Regions from separate parts of the Halomonas sp. THAF5a genome, predicted to be linked through region 1. Evidence: riboswitches for the same ligand, from Rfam matches in the RefSeq annotation. Region 1 holds a riboswitch; each other region holds the start of a gene.
The links. Region 1 has a riboswitch for thiamine pyrophosphate ahead of tenA (thiaminase II). Riboswitches for the same ligand answer to the same signal wherever they lie in the genome.

Region 1 (10,128 bases):
GCAGCAGGCCCGCGAGCGGCACCCCGTTCGTGGCCGCCAGCGAGGCGGCGAGCAGGATGTCGTCGCGATCCCCCGGGGTGACCAGCAGCCGCCCGGCACGGAAGACCTGCAGGGCATGGGAGGCGCTTTGCGCACACAGGCTGGTGCCCAGTACCCGGCGTCGGTCGGCCTCGCCCTGGTGGAGGATGCGGGCCTGGAGGGCCCGGGCGACGTCGAGCACCCGGGGAGCGGAGAGGGTGGCGTGCCAAGGCACCGCGCCGATCAGGTGGAAGCGGTCGTCGTCCAGCGCCGGCAGGTGATGTCGCAGGCGCGCGAGCTGCGGGTCGTCGAGCCCGCTCGTGGGGTCGGGCGCCGCCAGCGGCGCGGTGGCCTCCTCGTCGGGGTGCGGGCGCAGGCGCATCAGGATGCAGCCGAGGGTGCGCGGGGAGTCGACGCCCCCGAAGGGCTGGGCGTGGAGGTCGAGGCGCTCGGCCAGGTCGCGCGGGTCGCTCAGGTCGCCGTCGGCCACCAGGATGACCCGCGCGTTCAGGGCGTGGGCCAGCGCCTCGTTGAGCCGGCTCGCATAGCTGCTGTGGGGGCTGGGCGCGAGTCCCTCGATCACGACGAGCTCCGGGGCGTCGCCCGCCGCCGGCAGGGCGACCCGGGTGTGGCGCTCTACCGTCTCCTCCATCAGCTCGTCGGCGCGCTCCTCGCGCAGCAGGCGCTCGAGGCGCGCCTGGGGCAGCGGCGGGGGCGGGGCGAGGCCCAGGGTGCTGGCGGCCAGGGCGCAGGAGCGGTCGGGCCCCTGGCCATTGATCTCGTCCTGGCGGAACGGCTTCATGAAACCGGCCTTGAGCCCGAGGGTGTCCAGGGCGCGGAGCAGGCCCAGGCAGGCCGAGGTCAGGCCGACGCCGCCGTCGGTGGGCACCAGCAGCAGGTTGCGGGGTTCGGGACGCCGGTCCCTCGAATGGCCACCGTGGCGATCACGTCGTTTCATGGGGAACGGCCTCTTCCTGGAGCAGCTGGCGGGTTTCCTCGGCGATGCGCCCCTCCTCGTCGGTGGGAATGACCCACAGCTCGGGCGCCTGGTCCTCCCGGCCGGGATCGATGCGGCCCTCGCGGCCGCCCACCGCCGCGGCGTTGGCCGAGGCGTCCACGCGCAGGCCGAAGTGGCGCAGCTGCTCGACGACCCGGGCGCGCACCGCGCTGTCGTTCTCGCCGATGCCGCCGGTGAAAACGACGCCGTCCAGGCGCGGCAGGGCACAGGTGAGGCCCGCCATCGACTTGGCCAGGCGGTAGCAGAAGACCTCGATGGCGAGCTCCGCCCCCGCGTGGTGCTCGGCGGCGGCCTGGTGCAGGCGGCGCATGTCGTTGGAGAGCCCGGAGAGGCCGAGCAGGCCGCTCTCCTTGTTGAGCAGGGTGTCGATACGCTCCAGCGACCATCCCAGCTGGCGGGCCAGGTGGAGGTGCAGGCCGGGATCGACGTCGCCGCTGCGGGTGCCCATCACCAGGCCCTCCAGCGGCGTCAGGCCCATGCTGGTGTCGACGCTCGCCCCCTGCCACACCGCGCAGGTCGAGCAGCCGTTGCCCAGGTGGGCGATCAGCCAGCCGCCGTCGCGGCGCTCGCTCAGGGCCGCGACCCGCGCGCTTACATAGGCGTGGCTGCTGCCGTGGAAGCCGTAGCGGCGGATGCCGTGGCGGCGGTAGAGGGTATCCGGCAGGGCATAGCGATAGGCGCGCGGGGGCAGGCTCTGGTGGAAGGCGGTATCGAAGACCGCCACCTGGGGCAGGTCGGGGAACAGCGCCTCGGTGGCCGCCAGGCCCGCCAGGTTGGCCGGGTTGTGCAGCGGCGCCATGGCCACGGTGGCCTCGATGGCGCGCTTCACGGCGGCGTCGATGCGGGTGGCGCGGGTGAAGCGCTCGCCGCCGTGGACGACGCGATGGCCCACCGCCCCGGGGCGCTGCCCCTCGAGGCCCTCGAGGATCGCCGCCATGGCCTCGACATGGCCGGCTCCGTGCAGCGGACGCGAGAAGGTGCGCCCGTCGCTGTCCACGCCGACGAGGCGGGCGTCCTCGTCGCCCAGGCGCTCGGCCAGGCCGGAGAGGCGCGGCGCGCCGGGGGAGGCGGGCACCAGGGCGTACTTGATCGAGGAGGAGCCGCAGTTGATGACCAGTACCGGGTCGTTCATCACACATCCTTACGACAGCGTGGGGCGCCGGGCGAACGCGCGTCGGCGAGCGGGCGGGCACGGCGCCTGATGCTCGCGAAATTAACACGTTGCGCGATGTGAAACAGTGACGTAGATCGCGAACGGCGATGCCGTCGCGGCGCATCTTCTTGCCCCCTATCGCGACCCACCGCCTCGAGCATTGCACCTTGGTCTAAGCTGTACCAGAATGAAGCGGTGAATGAAAACAGTGTTTTCTAACTGGAGAGCTGCCATGAAGACCCTCACGATCTCTGCCGTCTCCACCGCCCTGCTGCTGGCCGGCACCAGCGCCCTGGCTCAGGGCAGCCCGATGACCTACGACCCGAGCCCCTACCTCGGCGGCGACGCCCTGTTCTGGGAGCTGGATCCGGACCGCGGCCCCGGCAAGGCCGACAGCACCGGCCTGCGCCTGCGCGGCGGCGTGGCCTTCAACGACTACTTCGCCCTCGAGGGCCACCTCGGCGGCGGTGGCTCCGACGACGGCGTCGAGCTCGACTACCTGGCCGGCGCCTATGCCAAGGGCATCCTGCCCATCACGCCGGACTTCCGCCTCTACGGCCTGGCCGGTTTCACCGAGGTGGACTTCGATGTCGACGACGAGACCGGCTTCTCCTGGGGCGGTGGCGCCGAGTTCGACGTGGCCCCGAACCTCGCCCTCGGGGCCGACTACGTCCGCTACCTGGACGAGTCGAACTACACCTTCGACGCCGCGAGCGTCGGGATGACGTTCCGCTTCTAAGCGCCGGGCGCACGTTCGCCGCGCCATGCAAAAAACGCCCCCGCTGACTAACCGGCGGGGGCGTTTGCGTGTGTATAGGGCAGCTCGCGACCGTCACGGACGGTGACGGTCGCGGCGTTGCCTCAGACCTCCTGGTAGATCTCGGCCCCCTCCTGGCGGAACTTCTCGGCCTGCTCCTGCATGCCTCGCTCCACCGTCTCTCGTTCTACCAACTCGGGGTTGCCGTCGATGCCCTTGTCCTTGGCCTCGCTCTTCAAGAACGAGTCGCGGACCTCCTGGCTGATCTTCATCGAGCAGAACTTCGGCCCGCACATCGAGCAGAAGTGCGCCACCTTGGCGGAGTCCTTGGGCAGGGTCTCGTCGTGGTACTCCCGGGCGGTGTCGGGGTCGAGGCCGAGGTTGAACTGGTCCTCCCAACGGAACTCGAAGCGCGCCTTCGACAGCGCATTGTCGCGGCGCTGGGCGGCCGGGTGACCCTTGGCGAGGTCGGCGGCGTGGGCGGCGATCTTGTAGGTGATGATGCCGGTCTTGACGTCGTCCTTGTTGGGCAGGCCCAGGTGCTCCTTGGGCGTGACGTAGCAGAGCATGGCGCAGCCGTACCAGCCGATCATGGCAGCACCGATGCCTGAGGTGATGTGGTCGTAGCCCGGCGCGATGTCGGTGGTCAGCGGCCCGAGGGTGTAGAAGGGCGCCTCATCGCACTCGGTGAGCTGCTTGTCCATGTTCTCCTTGATCAGGTGCATGGGCACGTGGCCGGGGCCCTCGATCATCACCTGGACGTCGTGCCGCCAGGCGATGCGGGTCAGCTCACCGAGGGTCTCGAGCTCGGCGAACTGCGCCTCGTCGTTGGCGTCGGCCACCGAGCCCGGGCGCAGGCCGTCGCCCAGCGAGAAGGCGACGTCATACTGCTTGCAGATCTCGCAGATCTCCTCGAAGTGGGTGTAGAGGAAGCTCTCCCGGTGGTGGTAGAGGCACCACTTGGCCATGATCGACCCGCCCCGGGAGACGATGCCGGTGACCCGCTTGGCGGTCAGCGGCACGTAGCGCAGCAGCACGCCGGCGTGGATGGTGAAGTAGTCCACGCCCTGCTCGGCCTGCTCGATCAGGGTGTCGCGGAACACCTCCCAGGTCAGATCCTCGGCCACGCCGCCCACCTTCTCCAGCGCCTGGTAGATCGGCACGGTGCCGATCGGCACCGGGGCGTTGCGGATGATCCACTCCCGGGTCTCGTGGATGTTCTGCCCGGTGGAGAGGTCCATGATGGTGTCCGAGCCCCAGCGGATGCCCCAGGTCATCTTGTCGACCTCGTCCTCGATGGAGGAAGTGACCGCCGAGTTGCCGAGGTTGCCGTTGATCTTCACCAGGAAATTGCGGCCGATGATCATCGGCTCGGACTCCGGGTGGTTGATGTTGCAGGGGATGATCGCCCGGCCGGCGGCCACCTCATCGCGCACGAACTCCGGGGTGATCTCCTCGGGCAGGCGCGCGCCGAAGCCCTGGCCGGCGTGCTGGTGGCCGAGGATGCGCTCGACCTCCTCGGTGCCAGAGTACTTTGCAGAAAGCGCCTGGCGACGCTGGTTCTCGCGGATGGCGATGAACTCCATCTCCGGGGTGACGATGCCCTGGCGGGCGTAGTGGAGCTGGGTGACGTTCTTGCCTGCCTTGGCGCGACGGGGCGTGCGGGTCAGGTCGAAGCGCAGGTTGGCGAGCATCGGGTCGTTGGCCCGGCGGCGGCCGTACTCGGAGGTCGGCCCGTCGAGAAGTTCGGTGTCGCCGCGCTCCTCGATCCAGGCGCGGCGAAGCTCGGGAAGGCCTTGTCGCAGATCGATCTCGGCGTCGGGGTCGGTGTAGGGGCCGGAGGTGTCGTAGACCAGCAGCGGCGGGTTGGCCTCGTCCTCCCCGGAGGTGCGGGTCGGCGAGAGGCTGATCTCGCGGAACGGGACCCGGATATCGGGGCGCGAGCCCGTGACAAAGACCTTGCGCGAGCCGGGCAGCGGCTGGATGGCGGCCTCGTCGACGCGGGCGCTCTCGGCGAGGAAATGGGCGGTCTTGCTCATGGTGTTCTCCCTTGGATTGTCGGGGTCTTGTGCAGGGAGGACACAGGTGGGAAGGACAGGGGCCGGGTGCCGGGAGGCACGCGGCCTGTCGCTTGATCCCTACGCTGGTCCTAGCCAGTTCAGGTTCAACGGGATCCATGCTGGCAAGCGCATGGTCTCAGCCGTCATCAACGGCGCCCCGTCAAGCGTGGTGGTGCCCGCCGTGATGGCGGGCCGTGTCATCATCTTTTATCTCGTTTATCTAGCCCGGGGCCGATCCGGGGGCAGCTGATTCACTCGGCAGATATCTCTCAGTCCGCGCGATCCAGCCCCATCTGCCAGAAGTCGATCTCGAGCCGGGTGGCGTCGCGGAACACGTCGGTGAGCTGGGCGAAGCGCGCCGGCGTCACCTCCGCCAGGCGGGCGTCGAGCCAGGCGCGCTCGTCCGCCATGGCCTGCTGGTACGCCTCGCTCTCGTACATGGCGATCCAGGCGTCATAGGGGTTCGCCGCGCCGCGCACCGTGGTGGCCCGGCCGCTGAGCCAGCGGGCGATCTCGCCGTAGCCGACCAGGCAGGGGGCCAGGGCCACGCGCAGGTCGAGCAGGTCGCCACGGTGGCCGGTGTCCAGCACGTAGCGGGTGTAGGCCATCGTCGCGCGGGCCTCGGGCAGGCGCGCCAGGTCCTCTTCGGTGATGCCCCAGCCGCGGCAGTACTCAACGTGCAGCCCCAGCTCCACGTCGACGATGGTCTTCATGCCCTCGAAGGCGTGGCGAAGCTCGCCCAGGTCGCGGCTCTTGTAGGCGGCCAGGGCGTAGGCCCGGGCGAAGTGGATCAGGAACAGGTAGTCCTGCTGGAGATAGTGGCGAAAGGCGCCCTCCTCGAGGGTGGCGTCGCCGAGTCGGCACACGAAGGCGTGCTCGATATAGTCCCGCCAGTCGTTCTGGCTGGCCGCGGTAAGGTCGTCGAAACGGTAGCCCATCATGCCTCCGGTCAAGGGGCGATCCGGAAGCGGGGCGGGAGAGGGTGGCCAGGGGGAATGCCGGCAGGGCACTGGTCACCGCTTGATTCCTACGCCGGTGCTAGCCGGATCAGGTTCCACGGGACCAGCGCTCGGTGTCGTCCGTTGTCTCGACACCCTGCGCCATCTCAGCCGGTTCTACCGGCACCCCGTCAAGCGAAGTGCCTACTCTAGCATCCCGGCGAGGATTTACCAGCCGTCGCCGAGTCTTGCCTGGTCTCAGTATAGCCGGAAGCGCTTCCAGCCGGGCCTTCCCTCGGCCTCCTCGGGGGTCTTGCGATAGCGCTTGTACTCCCACTGGTACTGGACCGGGTCCAGGGCGATGGTCGACTCCACGCAGGCGTTGACCCCGGCGGCCGAGACCGCCTCGTCGGGGTCGTGGACCCGCTCGTCGGCGGCCAGGAAGTGCAGGGCGTAGCCCCGGCCGGGCAGGCGCAGGGCGACGCCGGTGACGACCCGCGCCTCGGTGCGGGCCACCAGCTTGGGCAGCAGGGTGGCGGTGTAGGCGGGCCGGCCGAAGAAGGGCGCGAAGACACCGCTGCCCCAGCTGGGCACCTGGTCGGGCAGGATGCCCACCGCCTCCGAGCGCTTGAGCGCCTTGAGCAGCGCGGCCACGCCGCGGGGGTTGGTGGGCACCAGGCGGGCGCCGCGGCGCTCGCGGCCCCGGCGGATGACCGGGTCCAGTCCGGCGAGCTTGGGCGGCTCGTACATGGCGGTGAAGGGGAAGTGGCCGGAGAGCCAGAAGTTCAGCACCTCCCAGTTGCCGAAATGGGGCGCCAGTACGATCACGCCGCGCCCCTGGGCACGGGCCTCGTCCAGGAGCTCGCGGCCGTGCACCTCGACGATCGATGCCTCGACCCGCTCGGGGTCGCCCATCCAGGCGAAGCCGAGCTCCAGCATGGTGGCGGCGGAGTGGGTCAGGCTCGCTCGCGCCATCCGGCGCCGCTCGGCGTCACCGCGGGAGGGGTAGGCCTCGGCCAGGTTGATGCGGGTGACCCGGCGCTCGCGGCGGCTGACGCTTTCGACCAGCGGGCCGATGACCCGGGCCAGTCGCCACAGGGTGGTCAGGCGTCGGTTCGCGAGGCCGTGCCATAGGGTCGCGATGGCGCGAGCCTGAAGGGCCGGCAGGTGGGAGTCACCGTCGCTCATGGCTCACACCCACCAGGTGTCGACGTTGTCCGGTGCCCGCTTCTCGTTGAGCGCCTTGAGCCCCTTCACGCAGCGGATCACCAGCCACACCACGGCGGCCAGCCAGGTCAGAAAGCCGATCAGCACCAGGGTGAGCAGGCCGGAGACGCCGAAGAACAGCAGGGCCAGCCAGAAGGTGCGAATCTGGTAGCGGTAGTGCTCGTCGAGCCAGTGGGGCCCGTTGCCGCGGTAGACGTAGGCGATCACCACGGCCACCAGCGAGGTCAGCCCGCCGGTGACCATGCCGGCCAGGTGCAGCACGTAGACCACGATGGGAATGGTCGTGTCGGGGGCGCCGCCGGGCTCGGCGACGGCCCGGTCGTCTTCTCGGGGGAGGGGATCGTTCATGGCTCGTCCCTGATGGTGGCTTGGCTGGGGCCAATGATACCGACCGGGGCCGACAATGACACCGGGTCGCCCCGGTCGCGGTCCCAGGCCGGCGGCGGCGTCAGGGAGCGCTGGCGGGCTGCGGCTTCACGGGGCGGCTGATCTCGATGAGGTTGCCGTCGGGGTCGCGCAGGTAGAGCGAGCTGAGCTCGCCCGTGGCGCCCTGGCGGGGCACCGGGCCGAGCTCCACCTCCACGTCCAGCGCCTCCAGGTGACGCTGGACCTCGTCCAGCGGCAGCAGGCTGCGCACGCAGAGATCCACGCTGCCGGGGGTCGGCGTGGCGGCCCGGGGCACGATGTCGGTGGCGGTCCAGTGCAGGCGCAGGGCCATGTCGCCCAGCATCAGGTCGACGCGTTCACGGTCGCGGTAGCGGACCTCGAGCCCCAGGACGCGGGAGTAGAAATCCACGGCGCGGGAAATGTCGGTCACGGTGATGACCAGGTGGTCCAGACCTGACAGCATGCATGTCTCCTCGGAATGATGGCCTGGCAAGAGAATACGATGATGCTGATCTGTCCGCTATGCGCGTCGGTCGATACCGCGCCCTTTCACCGCGACGCCCGGCGCGACTATCAGCGCTGCGGCCGCTGCGCGCTGGTCTTCGTGCCGCCGGCCCAGCGCCTCGACCCCGCGGCGGAGCGGGCGGTCTACGACCAGCACGAGAACTCCCCCGACGACCCCGGCTATCGGCGCTTCCTGTCGCGGCTCTTCGACCCGCTGCGCGAGCGGCTCGCCCCGGGCGCGCCCGGCCTCGACTTCGGGTCGGGCCCCGGGCCGACCCTCTCGGTGATGTTCGAGGAGGCCGGCCACCCGATGGCCATCTATGACCCCTTCTTCGCGCCCGACGAGGGCGTCTTCGCGCGTCGCTACGCCTTCATCACCGCCACCGAGGTAGTGGAGCACCTCTTCGCCCCCGGCGAGGAGCTCGTGCGGCTGGTCGACCGGCTCGAGCCCGGCGGCTGGCTGGGGCTGATGACCAAGCGCGTCACGACCCGCGAGGCCTTCGCCGACTGGCACTACATCCTCGACCCCACCCACGTCTGTTTCTTCAGCGAGGCGACCTTCATCTGGCTCGCCCGGCACCACGATCTGGGCGTGCACTTTCCCGCCGACGACGTGGTATTGCTGCAGCGGGGGGCATCGGGCCAGGTTCGATAACCTGCCGTTATCATGAGGAAAAAAGCCGCCAATCGGCCTCGCCGAGGGGATTGGCGGCGCTTGGCGGCGGGCGTATATTCGATCCTGCGAGTCCCTGCTGCCCGGCCGCGGCGGCGCCCTTCCATCCCGTTCGTTGCGAGTTTCGCCCATGTCTCGGCAGCTGCTGCTCATGGCCCTGGCACCCTTGCTGGGGCTCTTCATTTTGGGGATCGGCAACGGTTTCCTGGCCACCGTGATCACCCTGCGCCTGGACGCCGCCGGCGAGTCGCCGGTGGTGATCGGCTGGGTCTCCTCCGCCTACTTCGTCGGCCTGGCATTGGGCGCCATGCTCAACGATCGGCTGCTGCTGGCGATCGGCCATATCCGCGCCTACGGTAGCTTCGCCTCGCTGGTGGCGGTCACCGTGCTGCTGCAGGGGCTGGTGGACGAGCCCTGGGCCTGGTTCGCGCTGCGCCTGATCGGCGGCTGGGCCACGGTGGGGGTCTACCTGGTCATCGAGAGCTGGCTGCTGGCCTCCGGCGATGCCGGGGTGCGCGGTCGCCTGCTGGCGCTCTACATGATCGCCCTCTACGCCGCCGGCGTGCTCGGCCAGCTGCTGCTGGGCATCACCGAGGCGATGGGCGGGTCGGCCTCGTTCATGGTGATCGGCCTGCTGGCCTCGCTCTCGGTGCTGCCCATGGCGATGATCCCGCGGGTCTCGCCGCTGATCGAGAAGGCCGAGCCGCTCTCGCCGCTGCGCCTGGTCACCCTGACGCCCACCGGGGTGATGGGCAGCTTCGGCTCGGGGCTGGCGGTGGCCGCCGCCTACTCGCTGCTGCCGCTCTACCTGCAGCGCACGGGGCTCTCCGTCGACCGGGTCGGCCAGATGATGGCGGTGGTAGTGCTCGGCGCCATGCTGCTGCAGTACCCGGTCGGGCGCTGGTCGGATCGCCACGACCGCCAGCTGGTGCTGATCCTGATCGGCGCCTTCTGCACCCTGATCTCTGCGGCGGTGATCTGGCTGCCGATGAACGTGTCGGTACTGGCGGTGCTGCTGTTCCTGCTCGGCGGCGGCATCTTCTCGCTCTATCCGGTGGCGGTGGGGCACGCCGCCGACCGCGCCCCGGCCGGCGCCCTGGTCCCCATGAGCCAGGGCCTGCTGATGATCAACGCCGTCGGCTCGGCGGTGAGCCCGCCGCTGGCCTCGCCGTTGATGAGCCTCGCCGGCGATACCGGCCTGTTCTGGGCCTTCGGCGGACTGGGGCTGTTCCTGGTGCTCTTCTTCGGCTGGCGGCGCAGCGTGCGCCCGGCGCCGCTGCCGGTGGCGCCGTTCTCCGCCACCACCCCGATGTCCTCGGTGGGCGCCGAGCTCGCCGTGACCGAGGAGTGGGTGCAGGGCGCCATCGGGCACGAGCACGTGGAGGATCTCTCC
Region 2 (10,128 bases), 690 kb from region 1:
CTGACCATCAGCACCGCGCAGCCCACTTCGCGCCGCACGCGCTCGATCTGGCGATAGAAGTCGGCGGTGCCGCGGTGATCGAGGCCCTGGGTGGCCTCGTCGAGCAGCAGCAGGTCGGGCTGCTCCAGCAGGGCTCGAGCGAGCAGGATGCGCTGGAACTGCCCGCCGGAGAGATTCGTCACCTGCTGTCGGCCCAGTCCGGGGACGCCGGCGCGTTCCAGGGCCTGACGCAACGTCTGAGCCGAATGGCGACGCGGCAGGTTCAAAAAGCGGGTGACCGTCATCGGCAGGGTGGGATCGATGGCCAGCCGCTGGGGCACGTAGCCGATGGTGAGGCCCGGCTGGCGCACGAGCCGGCCGCCGGCAGGCCGCACGGCGCCGATGATGGTGCGCAGCAGGGTCGACTTGCCGGAGCCGTTGGGGCCGACCAGGGTGACGATCTCACCGCGGTCGAGGCGCAGGTCGATGCCCTCGAGAACGGTTCGCCCGCCGAGAACGACATGCAGGTCATCGAGCGAGAGCAGTGGCATGGAGACCCTCCGGTGAGTTGCCGAGCCGGTGTGGGATGGCAGGGGCGTCGGATGGTGTTGACACGATCGTTAATGTTATAACATAACATTATTCGGCTCAATCGCTCGTTTACTGCCCGCCCGTACCCTGGATCCCGGAGGAGAATGATGAAGAACACCCTGCTACGTCCGCTCTGCCTGACCTGGCTGCTGGCACCCGCCGTCGCGGTGGCCGAGGTGCCCGCCGTGGCCGTGGATATCCCGCCGGTGCACTCGCTGGTCGACCGCGTGATGGGGGAGCTGGGCTCGCCCGACCTGGTGATCCAGCCGGGCGCCTCCCCGCACGGCTACTCCATGCGGCCCTCGGAGGCCGAGGCGCTGTCGCGGGCCGACGTCGTCTTCTGGGTCAGCGACGACCTGACGCCCTGGCTGGCTCGGGCCCGGCAGTCGCTGGCCGGCGACGCGCGGGAAGTGGAGCTGATGGAGGTGCCCGGCACGCTGCGTCACGCGTTTCGTCAGGGAGCGACGTTTGAGGCGCATGACCATGGGGGTGACGATCACGGCCACGATGATCACGGGCACGACGATCACGGGCATGACGACCATGGCCACGATGACCACGGGCATGACGACCATGGCCACGATGATCACGGGCACGACGATCACGGGCATGACGACCATGGCCACGACGATCACGGGCATGACGACCATGGCCACGGCCATGCCCATGAGGGCCTGGACCCGCACGGTTGGCTCGACCCGGTGAACGCCCAGGCCTGGCTCGAGGCCATCGCCGCATCGCTGGCCGAGCTTGATCCCGACAACGCCGACGTCTATCGCCAGAACGCGGCCGAGGGACAGGCCGAGCTGGACACCCTGATCGACGAACTGAACGACCGCCTCGCGGATGCCCGTGGGACGCGCTTCATCGTCTTCCACGATGCCTATCAGTACTTCGAGCACCGCTTCGAGGTGCCGGCGGCCGGGGCGATCTCCCTGGGCGATGCCTCGGACCCGAGCCCGGCGCGCATCCGCGAGATCCAGGCGCGCGTCGCCGAGCTCGGTGTCCAGTGCGTGTTCCGTGAGCCGCAGTACAACCCGGCGCTGGTCGAGAGCGTGTTCGAGGGCACCGGCGTCGAGACCTCGATCGTCATCGATCCCCTCGGTGTCGACCTGCCGCTCGGTGAGACGCTCTATCCGCAGCTGCTGCATGGGCTGGCCGAAGGCGTGGCACGCTGCGCCGTCCAGGCGGCATCGTCCGGCGGTCATGGCCATGATCACGATGACGCCGGGTGACGCGATGGGGGCAGCGCAGCCTCCTGGGGCCTGAACTGACCGAGTGGGTTACCGAACGAAACGCCGCGCGGCGGCCTCGGGGTCCGGCGTGCCGCAGATGGCGGAGATCACCGCCAGGCCGTCGGCGCCCGCCCGGTACACCGCCTCGGCGTGCTCGACCTTGAGCCCGCCGATGGCCACGCTCGGCAGCGGACTCGCCGCCACCAAGGCGGCCAGGCCGTCGACGCCCAGCGGCTCGGCGTGGTCATGCTTGCTGGGGGTGGCGAACACCGGGCCGAGCCCGAGGTAGTCCAGGGCGCTCGGGTCGAGGCGGGCGAGCTGCTCGTGGGTCTGCACCGAGAGGCCGAGGATCCCCTGTGGGCCCAGGGCGGCGCGGGCCCGGGCCACGTCGCCGTCGTCCTGGCCGATGTGCAGCCCGTCGGCCTCCGCGGCGAGCGCCACCTCCAGCCGGTCGTTGATGATCAGCGGCACGCCGGTGCCGGCCAGCAGCGCCTTGAGGCGGCGGGCCTGGTCGATCATCTCGGCGTCACTGGCGTGCTTGTCGCGCAGCTGCACCAGGGTCACGCCGCCGCGCACCGCGGCGGCGACGGTCGCCTCCAGGCCGTGGTCCGCGCAGAGGCCGGCGTCGGTGACGAGGTAGAGCGAGAGATCAAGGGGCATCGGTCATCTCCAGGCGGGCCCGCTCGGCGAGGGCCTCGTGGTCGAGGTGGTAGAGGGCGTCGAGGAAGGCGACCGCGAAGCTGCCGGGGCCGCGGGCCGTCTCGCCGGCGAGCTCGCCGGCCACGGCGTAGCCAGCGAGCGCCGCCGTCGTCGCCGCGAAGTGGTCGTCGGCGCCGGCCAGGAAGGCCGCCACCACCCCGGTCAGCGCGCAGCCCAGAGTGGTGACCCGGGGCATCAACGGGTGGCCGCCGCGCACCCGGGCGAGGCGCCGGCCGTCGGTGACCAGGTCCACCTCGCCGGTCACCGCCACCACGCCGCCGGTCCGCTCGGCCAGGCGACGGGCGGCCGCCAGGGCCGCCTCGGCGGGGTCGGTGCTGTCCACGCCGCGGCCGCCGCCGGCGCCGCCCGCCAGGGCGATGATCTCCGAGGCGTTGCCGCGGATCACGTCCGGCGAGAGCGCCAGCAGCCGCTCGCCGGTCTCGCGGCGGTAGCGGGTGGCGCCCACCGCCACCGGGTCCAGCACCCAGGGGCGTCCCGTCTCGCCGGCGGCCAGTGCGGCGGCCTCCATGGCGTCGACCCAGTGGGGCGAGAGGGTGCCGATGTTGATCGTCAGGGCGCCGGCCAGGGCGGTGAACTCGGCGGCCTCCTCGCGGGCGTGGACCATAGCCGGCGAGGCGCCGAGCGCCAGCAGCACGTTGGCCATGCTGTTCATGGCCACGTGGTTGGTGATGTTGTGGACCAGCGGGCGGGTCTCGCGCACCCGGTCGAGGTGCGCGGCGGGGTCGATGTGATGCATGGGGCCTCCCCGGCGGGGAGGTGCCGGCGCGGCGGCGGCCGGCGCGGCACGACTCCCTACGCCGGCATTGTCCGGGTCAGGTGCCAAGGGTGCGTCTCAGCCGTGTCGATATCGCCACGGCGCCCCTGTCGTCAGGCCCCACTATCCGTGTCGCCCCGGCGGCTGTAAAGAGTGGGCGTCAGGCCAGCAGCTGAATGCCGACCAGGGTGACCAGGCTGGCCAGGGTCAGGCAGTAGAGGGTCTCCCGGGCCTCCTCCTGCTGGAGCAGGCCGGGCGTCAGCAGCGCCAGCCCCGACGCCCCCAGGGCGACCAGCTCCAGCGGGATCGCCACCGGCTGCCAGCCGACCAGCAGCGCGCCAAGGGCCAGCAGCAGCAGGCCCGCGATGACGAGCCCGCCGGCCTGTCGGGCGTGGACGGTCAGGGCCTCCAGGGGGATCGTGCTCATGCGGTCATCTCCTCGTCGTGGCCGGGCCGCGCATCGGCCCCGTACCCTGACGCTACGGGGGGCAGCTTAACGGCCGCTTAAGGGGAGATGACCGTCGCGTGTCAGTGGCCCTGGGACGCTCAGACGGGTCGCTCGAGCCAGCGCTGCGCCACGCGTCGACCCCGCGGAAGATCCCGGCACCAGGTCAGCCGGCCGGCCGATCGGCGGATGCCCGCCCGGCGCAGCTTGACGAGGATCCGCGTTGGCAGGCCGACCAGCACCAGCGAGACGCCTTCGCGGTGCACCTCGTCGATCAGCGCCTCGAGGGCCACGATGGCGGTGCCGTCCATGCTCGGCACATCGTGCATGTCGAGGATGACGACCCGCACCTGCGGGTCCACGCGATGCAGCGAGGTGAGCGCCTTCTCGGCGGCGCCGAAGAACAGCGGGCCGTCGACGTCGTAGAGGGCGATCGCGTCGGGCAGCGCCTCGACGTCGGTCCGGGGCGCGCCGTCGACGCGACGGGTCTCGGTGAGCAGCGCCATGCGCCGGATGAACAGGGCGGCGGCCAGGCCCATGCCCACCCCCACGGCCAGCACCATGTCGAAGAGCACGGTCAGGGTGAAGCAGGTCGCGAGGATGGCCACGTCACCCGGCGGGGCCGAGCGCAGGGTGTGCAGGACATGACGGGCCTCGCTCATGTTCCAGGCGACGATGAACAGCAGGGCCGCCAGCGCGGCCATCGGTACCCGCCCCAGCAGCTCCGCCAGGGCCACCACCGCCAGCAGCACCACCAGCGCGTGTACCACGGCCGCGATCGGCGAGCGGGCGCCGCTTCGGATATTGGTGGCGGTGCGGGCAATGGCGGCCGTGGCGGTGATGCCGCCGAACAGCGGCGCGACGATGTTACCGAGCCCCTGGCCGATGAGTTCGGCGTTGGGATCATGTCGGGTCCGGGTCAGCCCGTCGGAGACCACGGCGCACAGCAGCGATTCGATCGCCCCCAGCAGGGCGATGGCGAAGGCGGGCCCCAGCAGGGCGCGAATCAGGGCGAAATCCACCGCCAGGGGCTCGCCGTTCGCGCCGGGCAGTCGCCAGGGCGCGATGAAGCTCGGCGCGATGGGGGGAATGCCGCCGCCCGCCTCGCCCTGAGCCTCCCATGTGAAGCGCGAGGCGATGGTCGCCACCTCCGCGCCCGACCCGGCCAGCCAGTGGTTGATGGCAAAGGCGGCCAGGGCCCCGGCCACCAGGCCGACCAGCGGCGCCGGAATCGGCAGCCCCAGGCGCGGCCAGAGCAGCATGACCCCCAGGGCGAAGAGGCCGACCCCCAGCTCGAGGGGGGCCACGGTCGGCAGCGACATGGCGATCTGCCCGAGGTTCTCGACGAAATGCTCGCCCAGCTCGACCTCGAGGCCCAGGAAGTCGGGCAGCTGCAGCACCGCGATCACCACCGCGATGCCCGCGGTGAAGCCGAGCACCACCGGATAGGGCACGAACTGGATCAGGCGCCCCATGCCGGTGAGGCCCAGTGCCACGAGGATCACGCCGGCCATCATCGAGGCGATCAGCAAGCCCCCCAGGCCGAACTGCTGGACGACAGGGAAGAGGATGACGACGAAGGCCGCGGTCGGGCCCGAGACATTGAAGCGCGAGCCGCCGGTCAACGCGATAAGCACACCGGCGACGATCGCCGTATAGAGCCCGTGCTGGGGAGGCACGCCGGTGGCGATCGCCAGTGCCATGGAGAGCGGCACCGCCACGGTGCCGACGGTCAGCCCGGCCAGGCTGTCGCGGCGCAGGTCGTCCAGGCCGTAGCCGTCTCGCCAGGCCGCGCGCAGGCCGGTGGCGATGGCGGGAAGAGACGGTCGGTGGCGTGCCATGCAGGATCCTCCCGGAGATCGCGGCGGTGATCTATGTTAACGACATTAACATGTGATTGGCATGGTCGGCAAAGACGCCACCGGCGTTGCCCAGCAGGGAAGTGAGCATTAACATTTGATGATAATGCTCTGGAGAAGCGACATGGAAAAGAAGACGGCACGCCTGACCCTGCTGATCGATCCGCACAAGAAGCGTGCCTTCGAGCAGCTCTGCGCGGCCCAGGACCTGACGCCCTCTCAGGTCGTGAGACAGCTGATTCGCGACTATCTGGGCGAGCACGGCGTGGACTACGAGTCGCGACCCGATCGGGCCAGTGAGGCGCCTGAGAAGCGCTGAGGCTCAGCGCCTGGCCTGCGTCACGCGTCGCGCGGCGTCCTCGGCAGCGAGGCCGTGACCCGCAGCCCGCCGCCCGGAGCCTCGTCGAGGCGCAGCTCGCCGCGGTGGCGCTGCAGCAGGCGATCGACGATGGAGAGCCCCAGGCCGGCCCCGGCGCCGGGGCCGCCGCGGTGGAAGCGTGCCAGCACCTGCTGGCGCTGCTCGGCCGGAATGCCCGGCCCCTGGTCCTCGACGGTGATCGTCACGGCGTCGTGGCCGGCGCTGAGCATGACGCGGATCAGCGCGCCCGCGGGCGAGTGCTGAAGGGCGTTGCCGACCAGGTTCTGCAGCAGGGTGTCGACCGTGCCGGGCTCCACGTCCAGTCGCCAGTCCGCCGTCTCGTCGGCCTCCAGCTGCAGCTCCTGGCGGCCCTCCACGGCCAGCGGCATCAGCTTGGCCAGCGCCTCGCGCACCTCGGGCAGCAGGGCGATCTCGCGGACCCGGCCGTCGCCCTCCTGTTCGGGCTCGAGCCGGGCCAGGGTGAGCAGCTGGGAGACCATTCGGGTGGCCCGGGCCACGCCGCCGCGCAGCTTGTCCAGCGCCTCGCGGCGATCCTCGGGATCCTCGGCGGCCAGGGCGTTCTGGGCGTGGAGGTCGAGCACGGCCAGCGGCGTGCGCAGCTCGTGGGCGGCATCGGCGATGAAGCGCTGCTCCCGGGCGCGCAGCGAGCGGATACGCTCGAGCAGCCGGTTGAGGGCGCCGGCGATGGTCGCAAGCTCCCGGGGCAGCCGCCGCATGACCAGCGGCTGCAGGTTCTGGGGGTCGCGGCTGCGGATCTGCGCGGCCAGCTGCGACAGCGGCCGCAGGCCCCAGCCGGTGGCCCACCACAGCAGCAGGCCCAGCACCGGCAGGCCCAGCAGGTCCGGGATCAGGGTGCGCAGAGCGATGGCCGCGATCAGCTCGCCGCGCACGTCCTCCCGCTGCCCGACGATGACCCGCAGGTCATCGTCCGGCGTGCTCAGGGCGTAGACCCGCCAACCGCCGTCCGCCAGCCGGGCGTTGCCGTAGCCGTTGTCCAGGTCGGTGAGCGGCGCCTCGGGGGCCAGGGCGGAGCGCAGCAGCAGGGTCTCGCCCCGCCAGGCCTGGAAGGCCAGCTTGCTCTCGTAGCGGTGCCCGGCGATGCTCTGGTCGGCCTGCTCGGCGCGCTTGAGCGCCGTGTCGATGCTCTCCAGCAGCAGGGCCCGCTGGGGCGCCGGCAGCGGGGCCTGCATCAGGCCCTCGAGCAGCCGGGCGCTCTGCACCATGTTGGCGTCGTAGAGCTCCTCGACCTCGTGGGCGGCGTAGTGGTAGCTGACGGTGCCGATCACCAGCATGCTCAGGCCGAACATCAGCAGCACCACGCCGAGGGTGCGGCGGCGGATCGAGGTCATGAGGGGGCCTTGTCCATCACGTAGCCGATGCCGCGCACGGTGCGGATCAGCTCGGGGAAGAGCTTGCGACGCAGGTGGTGCACGTGCACCTCGATGGCGTTGCTCTCCACCTCCTCGTCCCAGCCGTAGATCAGCCGGGTCAGGGTGTCGCGGGTGAAGACTCGCCCCGGATGGCTGAGGAACTCCTGCAGCAGGGCGAACTCGCGCCGCGACAGCGCCACCGGCGTGTCCCGGCAGCTGACGCTGTGGGTGGCGGGGTCGAGGCGGATGCCGCGCGCCTCCAGCACGTGGCTGGCCTGCCCCTGGCTGCGGCGCAGCAGGGCCCGCAGCCGCGCCTTGAGCTCGTCGACCTGGAAGGGCTTGATCAGGTAGTCGTCGGCGCCGGCGTCGAGGCCGGCGATGCGGTCATCGATGCCGTCCCGGGCGGTCAGCACCAGCACCGGCACGCGATTGCCGCGCCGGCGCACCGCCTCGAGCACCTGCATGCCGTCGAGCCCGGGCAGGCCCAGGTCGAGGATCACGGCATCGAAGGGCTCGTCGCCCTTTAGCGCCGCCAGGGCCTGGCGGCCGTCGGCCAGGCGGTCCACGGCGTAGTGTTCGGGCTTGAGCGCCAGGCGGATGCCCGCGGCCAGGCTCGGATCATCCTCCACCAGCAGTATGCGCATGTCCTGTCCTTGCGAGGGTCAACGTCGGCGGCGTCGCTGTCGGGATAGTCGCCGGGCGCGAGGCGGCTGTCGAGCCCCTGGGCGGTGTGCGCCTCACGGCGTCTCGCCCCCGGGGCGGGCGAGGAAGCGGCGAATGGTGGGCAGCTGGCGGCGCAGGGCCCGGTCGACCAGGCTCGGGGCGATCGCGTTGATCCGAGCGAAGAGCCGCTCCGGGCCGCCCAGCTGGGTCTCCTCGCGCCCGGTCTCGATGGCCCGGCGCACGCGATGGGCGACCCGCTGGGGAGCATCCATGGCGTTGCCCAGCGCCCGGTTCATCGCCTCGACCTCGGGGGCGTTCATGGCGGTGCGGGTGGCCCGGGGCGCCACGTGCAGCACGCGGACCCGGGTGTCGGCGAGCTCGCGGCGCAGGGCCTGGGTGAAGCCCCGCAGGGCGAACTTGGTGGCGCAGTAGCCGGCCTGGCCGGGATAGCCGAGGCTCCCGAAGGTCGAGCCCAGGTTGACCACCCAGCCGTGCTCGGCGGCGAGCAGCCGGGGCAGCAGCGCCCGGGTCAGCTGCAGGGTGCTGGTGAGGTTGAGGGTGACCAGCGCCTCGAGGTCCTCGTCGCTCGAGGCCTCGAAGAGCCCCGCCCGGTTCACCCCGGCGGCGTTGATCAGCATGGTGCAGCCCGCCTCGACGGCCGCCTCGACCAGCCGCCGGCGCTCCTCGGCGCGGGTCAGGTCGGCGGCGACGACCGTCACCCGGCCCGGATGGCGCGCCGCCAGGGCGTCGAGGGCCTCCCGGCGGCGTCCGGTGATCACAAGCCGCGCGCCGGCACCGGCCAGCTCCTCGACCAGCGCCTCGCCGATGCCGCCGCTCGCCCCGGTGAGCAGCACCGTCTGGGCGGCCCAGCCGCCCTCGGGGAGGCCCGGGGTCCCGGGCGTTTTAGTCCAGCGCATCGGCGAGCTCCCGGGTCGCGTCGCCGCCGGCACAGCGGGCGGTGACGCCGCGGAACATGGCGCCGTAGAGGCGATAGACCATCTTCGCGGTATCGATCACCGCCGCCAGCTCGGCCTCGTCCAGGCGGTTCACCAGCCCCTCGAAGAAGGCGAGGTGGCCGATGTCCAGGCTGCCGTGGGAGGTCAGGTAGCGCACCGCGTCGTCCGGCAGGCCGAGGTTCGCCTGGAGACCCTCGGCGGCCCGGGTGGCGATCGCCGTGCTGGTGCCCTCGAGCACCTGCACCATGCCGAAGAAGCCCACCGGGTTGCCATGGGCGATGACGTCGCGCACGTGGGAGACCATCAGCGCCGTGGCCGGGGCGGGCGGTGTGGCGGCCGCGGCGTCCGCATCGCCACCGGCGGCGCGGATGTCATCGAGGATCCACTGCTCGTGGCCGTGCTCCTCGTCGATGTACTCCACCAGGGCGCTGCGCAGCCAGCCGAGACGCTCGGGCAGGCGCGCGCCGCAGGCCATCATCAGCGGCACCGTGAAGCGCACGTGGTGGTAGGCCTGGCCGAGGAAGGCCAGATACTCCTCGCGGCTCACCTTTCCGTCGAGGGCGCGGGTCAGCAGCGGGGCGGCCAGCAGCCAGTCGCGCTCGGCGCGAGTGGCGTCCTGCAGGTGTTGATAGGGGGTCATGGGGTGGCTCCTTCGGGGCATGGATGGATCGAGCGGGGTAGAGCGCGACGGCGCGTCGGCGGGGCGCCGGAGCCAGTCGCGATAGGCGGCATGGAGGACGTCGCGGCGCAGGCGGCCGTTGGCCGTCAGCTGCCGGTTGTCGGGGGTGAAGGGCGGGCAGCGCCGCCACTCGCCGACCCGGGCATAGTCCGGGAGGGCGGCGTTGGCGGCGGCCACGGCCGCCGCCAGGTCGCGGTCGTCGAGCGCGGGGTCGGCGGGCACGATCAGCGCCCGGTTGCGGGCCAGCGCCTCGCCATGGACCAGGGCCTGGGCGATGGCGGGCCGGGCGCGGAGCTCGCCCTCCACCCACTGGGGGTCGACGTTGCGGCCGTAGGCGGTGATGAAGACGTCGCGGCGTCGGCCGTCGAGCACCAGGTGCTCGCCCTGCCAGTGGCCGAGGTCGCCAGTTCGGTGCCAGCCGGCCAGCGGCGGCTCGCCCAGGTAGCCGAGCATGGTGGCGCCGCGCACCCAGACCTCGCCGTCGGCCGCGACGCGGAC
Region 3 (10,128 bases), 160 kb from region 1:
TGCCATCCGTGGCGCTCGTCCTGAAGCCGGTGCGGCAACTCGCTGAAGGAGGCCCAACACGCCTTCACCATGAGTCGCCAAGTGCCCAGGCGCCAGACGACATCTCAGTAGTGCGGTGTAAGCGATCACGTACACCGCAAGCGTTGCGGCTTAGGCTCCGCATAGCAGATCGCTTGCCCGGATCTCCTCCAAGCGGCCACCCTCCATTTCGTTCACCTGGGTAAGCTCCCCCGGGGCTGACCAGGGACGCCCCGACACGATGGCTTCGGCCCGGGCAGGCCCGACATGCGGCAGATCCTCGAGCCGCGAGGGCGTGGCAGCATTGAGGTCGATGCAGTTCAAACTCACGCTGCCGGTCGTGGCGTCCGCGCCGTCGACCAACTGCGACTCAAGGCGTGCACCATTGATGCCGAAGTAGACCGGGGCATGATCAGAGACGCGGGCGCGCGCCGCCAGGTGATCCAACGCCAGTAGATCCGGAAAGCGCAGGATGCCCCGGTCGCTTAACTCGAGACCACCACTTTCATACCAGAGGTTGTCGTAAAGATTGGAGTACTATGCGGCCGTGGTCGCCAGGGTAGACTGGCCATCGGTGATCGCTGGCACTGCGCCGAGCGCCCGCAACGGCGCCCAGGCCTCGTGATCCGGGGCGAGGTTGAAGTCGCCCATCAGCAGCCGAGGCGTACCCTTGGCGATCTCGTCCAGCCACTGCCAGTAGTCGGCCAGGGCGTCGATCTCCGGCAGCCGATCACCAACGTTGTCACCGTAGACGACATGCACCGTGGCGGCGGTGAAGAGGTCACCGGTCTCCACGTCCCGAAATCGCGCCGCATAGGGCTCACGGCTGAAGGTGTCGCCGTGATCCAGGAACACCACCGCGCTGTCCGCATAGGCCACCTCGCTCTCGCGCCACAAGAACGCATAGTGCTCGGTGTACGTGGACCGGCCCAGATCTCGACTCGCCATGGACGACCATGGCTCACCAGAGAGAGCCTCCACCTCGCGTTCCAGTCGTGCCATGGCCGACGTGTCCATTAACTCCTGAATCGCCAGCAGGTCGAAGTGGTTAGCCACATGGGCCACCTGCTCAAATGCCTTGTCGTTGTTCCAGCCGAGGTGCTTGATGTTCCAGCTGCCGATCAGTGCGTCGGCCTGAGCCAGGCCCGGGACCACGATCACCAGTGACAGAAGCCAGCGTACGAGCATTCAAACCTCCTGATTAAAAAGGGTATCGTCGCTTCCGCAGGGATCAGGATCAATGGAAACGCATAGCCACCGTCGGCGCTGGCTTGCGGCGGCAACATGACGTCCGCGCTACGGTGGGCTGACATGGGCGCGAGAATGGTCATGGACGAGATCGAGATGATGCCGGCCCCCGGTGGCACCTGGATCATGATCTGCCCCTGCGGGCAGACCGAGATCCGCGGACGCGGCGTGAAGGCATGGCATGAATTCGAGGCGACGATGCTGCCGAGGGATCGCTACCGGGTCACCTGCCGAGCCTGCGGGCGCCGCATGGAGCACCGGCTGCGCTATGGCGCCAAGGGCTCCATCAGGCCAGCCCCCTCCTGATCCGACCGATTGACCCGCGTCGACACCGGCCAGGCCGTCAACGCTGCCGCCTCCAGGTGATGCACGGCGGCGCGGATGGCATCACGCTCCCCCAGATCAGGATTCAGCCATGCCTCGAGGCTTTGGTCATCCAGCACCAGGGGCATGCGGTCGTGAATCTCTCTGGCGATGCCACGGGCCGGCTCGGTGATGATGGCGCAGCAGGCGGTGTCGTCGGCGTAGGGCTCCCAGATCGCACCCAGGAACAGCGGCTCGCGGTCCTCACGGGCGAAGAAGTACGGCTGCTTACCGTCCTCCCCCGGCAGCCACTCGTACCAGCCGTCTGCGGGAATCAGGCAGCGGTGCCTGTGAAACGCCCCGCGGAAGTAACGTGAGCTATCCAGCCGCTCGGCCCGGGCATTGATCGGCTCCGGCCCGCTCTGCCCTGCCCAATGAGGCCGGTACCCCCACCACGGGCTATCGAAGTGCGCATCGACGTCGGGATCGGACCTGCGAACGCCGGTGATCCAAGTGCCGGGGGAGACGTTGTAGCGAGGCTGCCATTGCGCCTCTGGCTCGGGCAGGCCGAGTCGCCGCGCGACGCGAGGAAGATCCGAAAAAAGCGCGAAACGACCACACATGGCTCAGGTATTCCTGTCGATGTCATCGGCATCGACCAGCAGGCGGCTGATCAGCTGGGAGGCACTCTGCCCAGTTCTCCTCCGGAGATGGTTGAGGGCGGCCTCGGCTTCGGGCGTCAGGTCGATGATCATGGCCCTGGGCGCTGCTGCTTTGGGAATCTCAGTGCCTGTGGTCTCGAGCCAGTGCCGGAGCTCAACAAGTCGAGACACGCCGATTCCAGACGGCTGACCGCGTCGAATTCTGCCACTCTCCCATGCCTCCGCTAGAGCATCTCGGCTGGTGATGCCAGCCTTCCGGAGGCAGTGGACGGTATGGACGTTCAGACCTTCGTGCCAAGGTGGCATCTGTTGGGCGATATCGATCCATCTACTGATCCAGCGTTCGATGGCGCTGGTCGGCTTGCCCATCGCATCGGCGATATCGTCGATGGCGTACCCTTGCTCCTTGAGCTGCCAAGCCTGCCTGGCAAGCGTCTCGACCCGTGACATGGTGACTGGCCTCCGTGCTGATCACCTTCTCAGAGTAGCAAAGGGGAGGTGGCAGGTACTGAGTGGAAGGTCAATCCAGACACGAAACCAACAGTGCTGCTGCAGGAGGTCGAGCACGGGGTATTAGTGCCCCGCGCTTGGCCAGAGCAAATGACGCTCAGCGCCACGGATGCAGGACGCAGAAAGCCTCGGAGCAGGACTCAAAGGTTTGATCACTGGATCGATTTGTCCAACGGAGTCCTGAATGGTTCAGGGGAAGCTACGCGCAAAGTATGGGCTGAAGTATGGGCCATGATTACCCAGAAAAAGAAAAAGCCGCTGAAATCAGCGGCTTAATCAAAATTCGTGGCGGAGGGGGAGGGATTCGAACCCTCGAAGCCTTTCGACTTACACACTTTCCAGGCGTGCTCCTTCGACCACTCGGACACCCCTCCGCATTGTGGTTCTATCACTTGGGCGCGTGGCCTTTTGCTCAAGAACGGCGCATATACTAACGACTTAAGTCCGCGAATGCAAGCCGGTTTCGCGCTTTTCACGCGACCCGGCTCAGGCCTCGGGCAGCACCGCGTAGTCACCCCGGGCCTCCAGGCAGAGGGTGTCGCCGCACCAGAGCCGCTGGACCAGGGCGATGCGCCCCCTGCCCCGCTGCGCCAGCCGCTCTTCGAGACGCGCGGGGCCGTCGTCCGCCTCGGGCTCGCAGACCAGGCGGTAGTCGCCGGTCACGGGCGCGAGGAAGCGCTGGGTGGCTTCGGCCACCACCACGTCCCGGGCGAGGCCACGGCGACGCAGCCAGAGCGTGGTCCAGCACCAGCCGAGCAGGGTCGTCTGGGCGGCGAGCGCGCCGCCGAAGCCGGTGCCCTTGTCGTTGAGGTTAGGTGTGAGCGCGAGCTGCCAGGTGAGGCGCTGGTCGTCGCGGGTCATCTCGCGGATGCCGAGCGTCCCCACCATGGGGATCGCCTCGCCCAGCCAGGCGAGGAAGGCGGCCATGTCGTCCTCGCCGCCAGCGTGGGGCAGCGGCAGGCGCGGATGGGGGACGCCGATCTCGCGCATGGCTCAGTCCCAGCGCTCGACGAAGGCGTCGATGTCGTGCGCGGGCAGCGGCTTGTGGCGCCCGCCCAGGGTGCCCAGGTAGAGGAAGGCCACCACCTCGTCGTCCTCGGCGAGCCCCAGCCCCTTGCGCACGGTGGGATCGAAGGCGTACTTGCCGCTGCGCCACATGGCGCCGAGCCCCTGGGCGTGGGCGGCGAGCAGGATGCCGTGGGCGGCACAGCCGGCGGAGATCACCTGCTCGATCTTCGGCACCTTGGGCTCGTCCGGGGTGACCTTGGCGATCACCGCGATGATCATCGGCGCGCGCAGCGGCTTCTTGCGGGCCGCGTTGAGGGTGGCGTCACTGGCGTGGGGATCCTCGCGGAACTCGGCTTCGGCGAACAGCTCGCCGAGGCACTCGAGGCCCTCGCCGGAGAACTCGATGAAGCGCCAGGGGCGCAGCTCCTTGTGATCCGGCGCTCGCAGGGCCGCCCGGTAGATCGCCTCGAGCTGTTCGGGGCTCGGTGGCGGGCCCATCAGCTTGCCCATGGAGCTGCGTTCGTGCAGCAGCGTCAGCGCATCCATTGAGTCTCTCCCTTGAGGTCACTAGACGAGAATCTTTCTCGACACTCTATCAGCTGCCCGGGCGCCTGTCGTGCCAGGTGCCCGCCTCGCCCCTCACTGCCTCACGCCCTCATTGCCGAGAGAGCCGCAGCGGCTCGGGCGGCCGCTCGCCGGGGGTGGCGCGCCAGGGGCTGATGTCGAGCCCGCCGCGACGCACGTAGCGCGCCAGCACCAGCAGCCGCTCCGGCCGGGCGCGGGCCATCAGGTCGGTGAAGATGTGCTCCACGCAGTGCTCGTGGAAGTCCTGGTGCTGGCGATAGCCGATCAGGTAGCGCAGCAGTCCCTCGCGGTCGAGCTTGGGGCCGCGGTAGCGGATCAGCACGCTGCCCCAGTCGGGCTGGCCGGTGACCGGGCAGTTGGACTTGAGCAGGTGAGAGTGCAGCGTCTCTTCGACGATCTCCTCCCCTACCGCCAGGTGCTCGGCGCTGGGGGTGTAGTCGGTCACCTCGATGTCCAGGTCGTCCAGGCACTCGCCGGGCAGGCGCTTCACCGCCAGCGCGGCGTCGTCCAGGCCGAGCAGCTCGACCGCCACCGGCGCGCCGGCCGCCTGGGCCAGGTCGCGCAGCAGGGTGTCGATCACCGCCTGGCGGTTCTCGAAGCGGGTCTGGTTGAAGCCATTGAGGTAGAGCTTCCAGGACTTGGACTCGATCAGGTAGGGCGATTCGGCCGGCAGCCGGAAGCGCGCCACGGCGACCAGCGGCTTGCCCCGGGCATTGAGCCAGGAGACCTCGAAGGCGTGCCACTCATCCTCGCCGACGAAGGGCAAGGCACCCTCCTCGATGCCCAGCGGCGCGCGGTTGGCGGCCCGGGGAATGGGATAGAGCAGCCCGGCGTCGTAGTACTCGGGATAGGCGGACTCGCGCCCCAGGGGGGCCTGGGCGAGAGTGTCGGGTCGATGGTGGGTCATGTCAGCTCCTGATGCCCTTGCCATGCTTCAGCATCCACAGCGCCACGCCGTAGAGCACGCTGATGAAGGCCAGCACGGCCGCCAGCGCCCAGCCCACCGGGATGTCGGAGACCCCGAGGAAGCCGTAGCGGAAGACGTTGACCATGTAGAGGATGGGATTGAGCATCGAGACGCCCTGCCAGAAGTCCGGCAACAGCGAGATCGAGTAGAAGACGCCGCCCAGGTAGGTCAGCGGCGTCAGCACGAAGGTCGGCACGATGGAGATGTCGTCGAACTTCTTGCCCAGCAGGGCGTTGATGAAGCCGCCGATGGCGAACAGCGCCGAGGTGAGCACCACCACGAACAGCGTCAGCAGCGGATGGGCCATCTCGATGCGGGTGAAGAACAGCGACACGCCGGTGACGATCAGCCCCACACCGAGGCCGCGGGCCATGCCGCCGAGCACGAAGCCGGAGAGGATCACCCAGTTGGGCATCGGCGAGACCATCATCTCCTCGATCGAACGCTGGAACTTGTTGGAGAAGAAGGATGATGCCACGTTGGAGTAGCTGTTGGTGATCACGGCCATCATGATCAGCCCCGGGACGATGAAGTCCATGTAGCTGTAGCCGTCCATCTCGCCGATCCGCGAGCCGATCAGGTTGCCGAAGATGATGAAGTACATCGTCATGGTGATCGACGGCGGCAGCAGGGTCTGGGGCCAGATCCGCGTGAAGCGCTTGATCTCCTTGATCACCAGGGTCCAGAGGGCGATGACGATCTGCTTGGGACTCATGAGCGCGCTTCCTTCTGCTGGCCGTCCTCCACCATGGAGACGAACATCTCCTCGAGGCGATTGGCGCGGTTGCGCATCGACATCACCTGCATGCCTCGCTCGGTGAGCGCCTCGAAGACGTCGTTGAGGCGCTGCCCGCGATGCACCACCACGGCGAGCTGGGCGTCGTCGACCCGATGGATCTCGAAGCCCTCGACCTCGGGGGCCGCCTCGACCGGATGGGCGAGATCGAGCAGGAAGGTCTCGGTGTCGAGCTCGGCGAGCAGCTCGCGAACGCTGGTGTCGCGGATGATCTCGCCGTGGTTGATGATGCCCACGCGGCGACAGAGGCTCTCGGCCTCCTCGAGGTAGTGGGTGGTAAGGATGATGGTGGTGCCCTCCTCCCGGTTGATGCGGCGCATGTACTCCCACATGCTGCGACGCAGCTCGATGTCGACGCCGGCGGTGGGCTCGTCGAGGATCAGGAGCTTCGGGCGGTGCATCAGGGCGCGAGCGATCATCAGCCGGCGCTTCATGCCGCCGGAGAGCATCCGCGCGCTGTCGTGGCGCTTGTCCCAGAGGCCGAGATCGCGCAGCAGCTGCTCGGCGCGGGGCAGCGCCTCGTGGCGCGACATGCCATAGTAGCCCGCCTGGGCCAGCACGATGTCGATGACCTTCTCGAACTGACTGAAGTTGAATTCCTGGGGCACCACGCCGAGGTGGTACTTGGCCCGGGCGAAGTCGGTGTCGATGTCGATGCCGAAGATCGAGACCTTCCCCGCGGTCTTCTGCACCAGCGAGCACACCACGCCCAGGGTGGTCGACTTGCCGGCGCCGTTGGGGCCCAGCAGGGCGTAGAAGTCGCCCTGGGCGACGTCGAGGTCGATGCCCTTGAGGGCCTGGAAGCCATTGCCGTAGACCTTGGTCAACCCACGGATGGAGAGAGCCGGTTCGGCCATGAAAGATCCCGTACTGAAGATGAATGAGGTGCCATGCCGGCACTCGCCGGAAAAGGGCGCGCGGCCCGAACACACGGGGCGCTGACATGGGGGCGGCGCCGCGCAATTCAAGCCGCGGCCCTTCCGCCGCTCGAGCCACACGTCAGGCAGCGACCGGTGCCTGCGCCCCGTCGCGGCCTACCATCTTACGCCACCGGCATGACAGTTCGCATGCTCATCGTTGCCGCGGGCGGCGCGGGCCGTGTTGACCCGGTGACGCCGGGGCCCTACGCTAGGATGCATTCCTGGGGGAGTCCACGCGGACTGAGATTCCGGCCCCGTGCCTCGGCGGCACGACCGGTAACCCTTCGAACCTGATCCGGATCATGCCGGCGAAGGGAAGGAAGTGCCATCCGGCAACGCTTCTCACCCAACGCAATTGCGTCCTCTCGTAGCGACGCTCGGCATCGCGCCGGGCCATTCTATGCTAGGGAGAACGCCATGCTGTCGACCGCCCACGCCTTCTGGTGGCTCATCGCCTTCGCGGCGCTGTTTGCCGTGCCGGGCCTGCTCTACGCCCGCCGCCACAACGAGAGCCTCGAGGACTTCATCATCGCCCGCAACAGCCAGGGCGCCACCGCCACGGTGCTGACCCTGATGGCCTCGACGCTGGGCACCTGGATCCTGTTCGGCCCCGCCCAGGCGGCCACCTGGGGCGGGCTGGGCGCCATCGCCGGCTATGCGCTCGGCTCGCTGGCCCCCAGGCTGGTGATGATTCCGCTGGGGCGGCGCCTGCGCGAGCTCTCGCCGGGCGGCCACACGCTCACCGAGTTCGTGATGAGCCGCTACGGGCGCCCCATGTACGCCTTCACCCTGGTGATCATGCTGTTCTACCTGTTCATCTCCCTGGCCGCGGGGGTCACCGCCATCGCCAAGATGGTCGGGCTGCTGGCGCCGGTCCCGCTCTGGGCGACCAGCTCGGTGGTGATGGCCGCCACCCTGCTCTACACCCTGTACGGCGGCCTGCGCGCCTCGATCTTCACCGACAAGGTGCAGATGGTCGTGATCCTGCCGCTGCTCGCCGTGCTACTGATCGTCGGCTGGCAGGCCGCCGGCGGCCTCACCCCCACCCTCGCCGGCCTCGAGGCGACGGCGCCGCGGCTTCTTGACATCACCGACCTGGGCGGGCTCAAGGCCGGCCTCACCTTCTTTTTGGCCGTGATGCTGACCGGGCTCTTCTACCAGGGCAACTGGCAGCGGGTCTACGCCGCCCAGAGCAACCGCGCGGTGGCCCTGGGCTTTTTGCTCGGGGGCCTTTTGAGCGCGCCGATGATCTTCGTGATGGGGCTGTTCGGGCTGGCGTTCGTGGGGCTGGGGCTGCCCGGCGACGGCTCGGTGGCGCTGTTCAGCGTGCTGCTCGCCGACATCCCCGGCTGGTTCGCCGTGGGCCTGATCTTCCTCGGCCTGGCGCTGGTCATGAGCAGCGCCGACACCACCCTGAGCGCCGCCTCGAGCATGATCGCCGTCGACGGCGGACGGCTGCTGCCCGGCGCCAGCGACCAGCGGCTGATGCGCCTGTCGCGGTGGCTGATCCTGCTGCTGGCGCTGCCGGTGACCTTCGTCGCCGCCCAGGGCTACAGCGTGCTCTACCTCTTCCTGCTGGCCGACCTTCTCTGCTGCGCGGCGGCCTTCCCGGTCTTCTTCGGGCTCTTCAACCGCCGCTTCGATGGGCGTGCCGCGGTGCTCGCCACCGTCAGCGGCCTGATCGCCGGCCTCACCCTCTTCCCGGCCCCGGGCGATGCCCTGACCACGCTCATGGAGTCCTTCCTGCTCGCCACCTTCATGCCGGTCGTGACGGGCCTGGCGCTGCTGGTAGTGCTTCCGGCCAAGCAGCGCTTCGACTTCGCGGTGCTGAGCGCCGGCGCGCGACGCTTCGAGGGGTAAGCACCTTTCGCCTCACACGACAACGCCCCTCGAACGGGGCGTTTTTTTATGGTTCTTCGCAGATCAGCGTGAAACAGGCAGGGCTTGAGGCGAGGGCTGGATAGAGAAACGGCGGTGAATCCGAGTAAGCTGATATTCGCCAAAACGTCAGCCTACGGACACCGCCGTTGCCATGGATGCTACCCCGCTCAGCCTGTTCTGGAAAGGGTTCACTGTCGCCCACCACGAGTTCCTGGATCCTCAGACGCTACGGCTCCAGTTGGAGCCCGATGACCTGACCCCGCCTGTCTGCAGCGGCTGTGACCACGCCTGTTGCCTGGTCCATGACGTGCATCGCCGGCGCGTCCGCGAGGCGCCGCTGCTGATCTACCGAGTGGAGCTGGATGTCCCGGTGCGGCGCCTGCGCTGCCCGACCTGTGGTCCGACACGAGAGCGCATCGACTGGCTACCCGGGCGCTCGCCGGTCACCACCACACTGCGCCAGTGGGTGGAGCGCCTGGTCACGTTGCTGCCGATCCGGCATGTCGCGGATCTGGTCGGCTTGCACTGGCATACCGTCAAGACCATCGACAAGCAGCGCCTGCAACGCGACCTGCCGGCACCGGATCCGACACGCTTGCGGCGGCTGATGATGGACGAGTTTGCCCTGCACAAGGGACACCGCTACGCCACCGTGGTCGCCTGCGCCGACACTCAGCAGGTGGTATGGATCGGCGAAGGCCGCTCCCGCGAGTCGATCCGCCCCTTCTTCGCGTGGCTGGGCGAGGCACGAGAGCTGATCGAGGCCGTGGCCATGGACATGAACTCGGCCTTCGATTGTGAGGTGAAGGACCAGTGCCCCAACGCCGAGGTGGTCTACGACCGCTTCCACGTGGTGGCCAAGTACGGGCGCGAAGTGATGGATCGGGTACGCGTCGATCAGGCTAACCAGCTGCGCGACGACAAGGCGGCCCGCAAGGTGATCAAGGGCAGTCGTTGGCTGCTGCTGCGCAACGCCGACAATCTCAAGCCCGAGCAGGCGGTGAAGCTGGAGGAGCTGCTGGCGGCCAATGCGTCACTGACCACGGCGTACCTGCTCAAGGATCAGCTCAAGACCCTGTGGTTTGCCGACGACGAAGCCACCGCCCGAAACGCCTGGCAGGAGTGGCATGCCATGGCGACCAGCAGTGGCATCGAGGCCTTGGAACGTTTCGCCAAGCGGTTGGTCCCGTACCTCGAAGGGATCCTGTCCAGCGCCCGGCACCGGCTGAA

Region 2: another riboswitch for thiamine pyrophosphate. It lies ahead of thiM (hydroxyethylthiazole kinase); the one in region 1 lies ahead of tenA (thiaminase II).
Region 3: another riboswitch for thiamine pyrophosphate. It lies ahead of FIU83_RS04905 (sodium:solute symporter); the one in region 1 lies ahead of tenA (thiaminase II).

Annotation. Positions count from the first base shown of each region.
Region 1 covers NZ_CP045417.1:934,083-944,210, forward strand. Annotated here, with positions in the region: gene pta (phosphate acetyltransferase) at 1-976, opposite strand, end outside; gene FIU83_RS04195 (acetate/propionate family kinase) at 963-2,168, opposite strand; gene FIU83_RS04200 (porin family protein) at 2,422-2,928, shown strand; gene thiC (phosphomethylpyrimidine synthase ThiC) at 3,051-4,985, opposite strand; TPP riboswitch at 5,065-5,176, opposite strand; gene tenA (thiaminase II) at 5,276-5,944, opposite strand; TPP riboswitch at 6,014-6,145, opposite strand; gene FIU83_RS04215 (lysophospholipid acyltransferase family protein) at 6,203-7,132, opposite strand; gene FIU83_RS04220 (hypothetical protein) at 7,136-7,519, opposite strand; gene FIU83_RS04225 (VOC family protein) at 7,620-8,021, opposite strand; gene FIU83_RS04230 (class I SAM-dependent methyltransferase) at 8,061-8,717, shown strand; gene FIU83_RS04235 (MFS transporter) at 8,866-10,128, shown strand, end outside.
Region 2 covers NZ_CP045417.1:243,623-253,750, forward strand. Annotated here, with positions in the region: gene FIU83_RS01070 (metal ABC transporter ATP-binding protein) at 1-530, opposite strand, end outside; gene FIU83_RS01075 (zinc ABC transporter substrate-binding protein) at 678-1,805, shown strand; gene thiE (thiamine phosphate synthase) at 1,854-2,465, opposite strand; gene thiM (hydroxyethylthiazole kinase) at 2,455-3,261, opposite strand; TPP riboswitch at 3,298-3,398, opposite strand; gene FIU83_RS01090 (hypothetical protein) at 3,440-3,706, opposite strand; gene dauA (C4-dicarboxylic acid transporter DauA) at 3,826-5,565, opposite strand; gene FIU83_RS01100 (CopG family transcriptional regulator) at 5,708-5,902, shown strand; gene FIU83_RS01105 (ATP-binding protein) at 5,923-7,311, opposite strand; gene FIU83_RS01110 (response regulator transcription factor) at 7,308-7,976, opposite strand; gene FIU83_RS01115 (SDR family oxidoreductase) at 8,070-8,912, opposite strand; gene FIU83_RS17725 (AMP-binding protein) at 8,899-10,128, opposite strand, start outside.
Region 3 covers NZ_CP045417.1:1,091,281-1,101,408, reverse strand. Annotated here, with positions in the region: gene FIU83_RS17620 (helix-hairpin-helix domain-containing protein) at 151-465, opposite strand; gene FIU83_RS17615 (endonuclease/exonuclease/phosphatase family protein) at 556-1,206, opposite strand; gene FIU83_RS04950 (hypothetical protein) at 1,348-1,572, shown strand; gene FIU83_RS04945 (SOS response-associated peptidase) at 1,533-2,192, opposite strand; gene FIU83_RS04940 (hypothetical protein) at 2,196-2,681, opposite strand; tRNA gene FIU83_RS04935 (tRNA-Ser) at 3,028-3,115, opposite strand; gene FIU83_RS04930 (YiiD C-terminal domain-containing protein) at 3,228-3,731, opposite strand; gene FIU83_RS04925 (nitroreductase) at 3,735-4,295, opposite strand; gene queF (NADPH-dependent 7-cyano-7-deazaguanine reductase QueF) at 4,405-5,241, opposite strand; gene FIU83_RS04915 (ABC transporter permease) at 5,243-6,016, opposite strand; gene FIU83_RS04910 (ABC transporter ATP-binding protein) at 6,013-6,954, opposite strand; TPP riboswitch at 7,231-7,351, shown strand; gene FIU83_RS04905 (sodium:solute symporter) at 7,435-8,877, shown strand; gene FIU83_RS04900 (ISL3 family transposase) at 9,050-10,128, shown strand, end outside.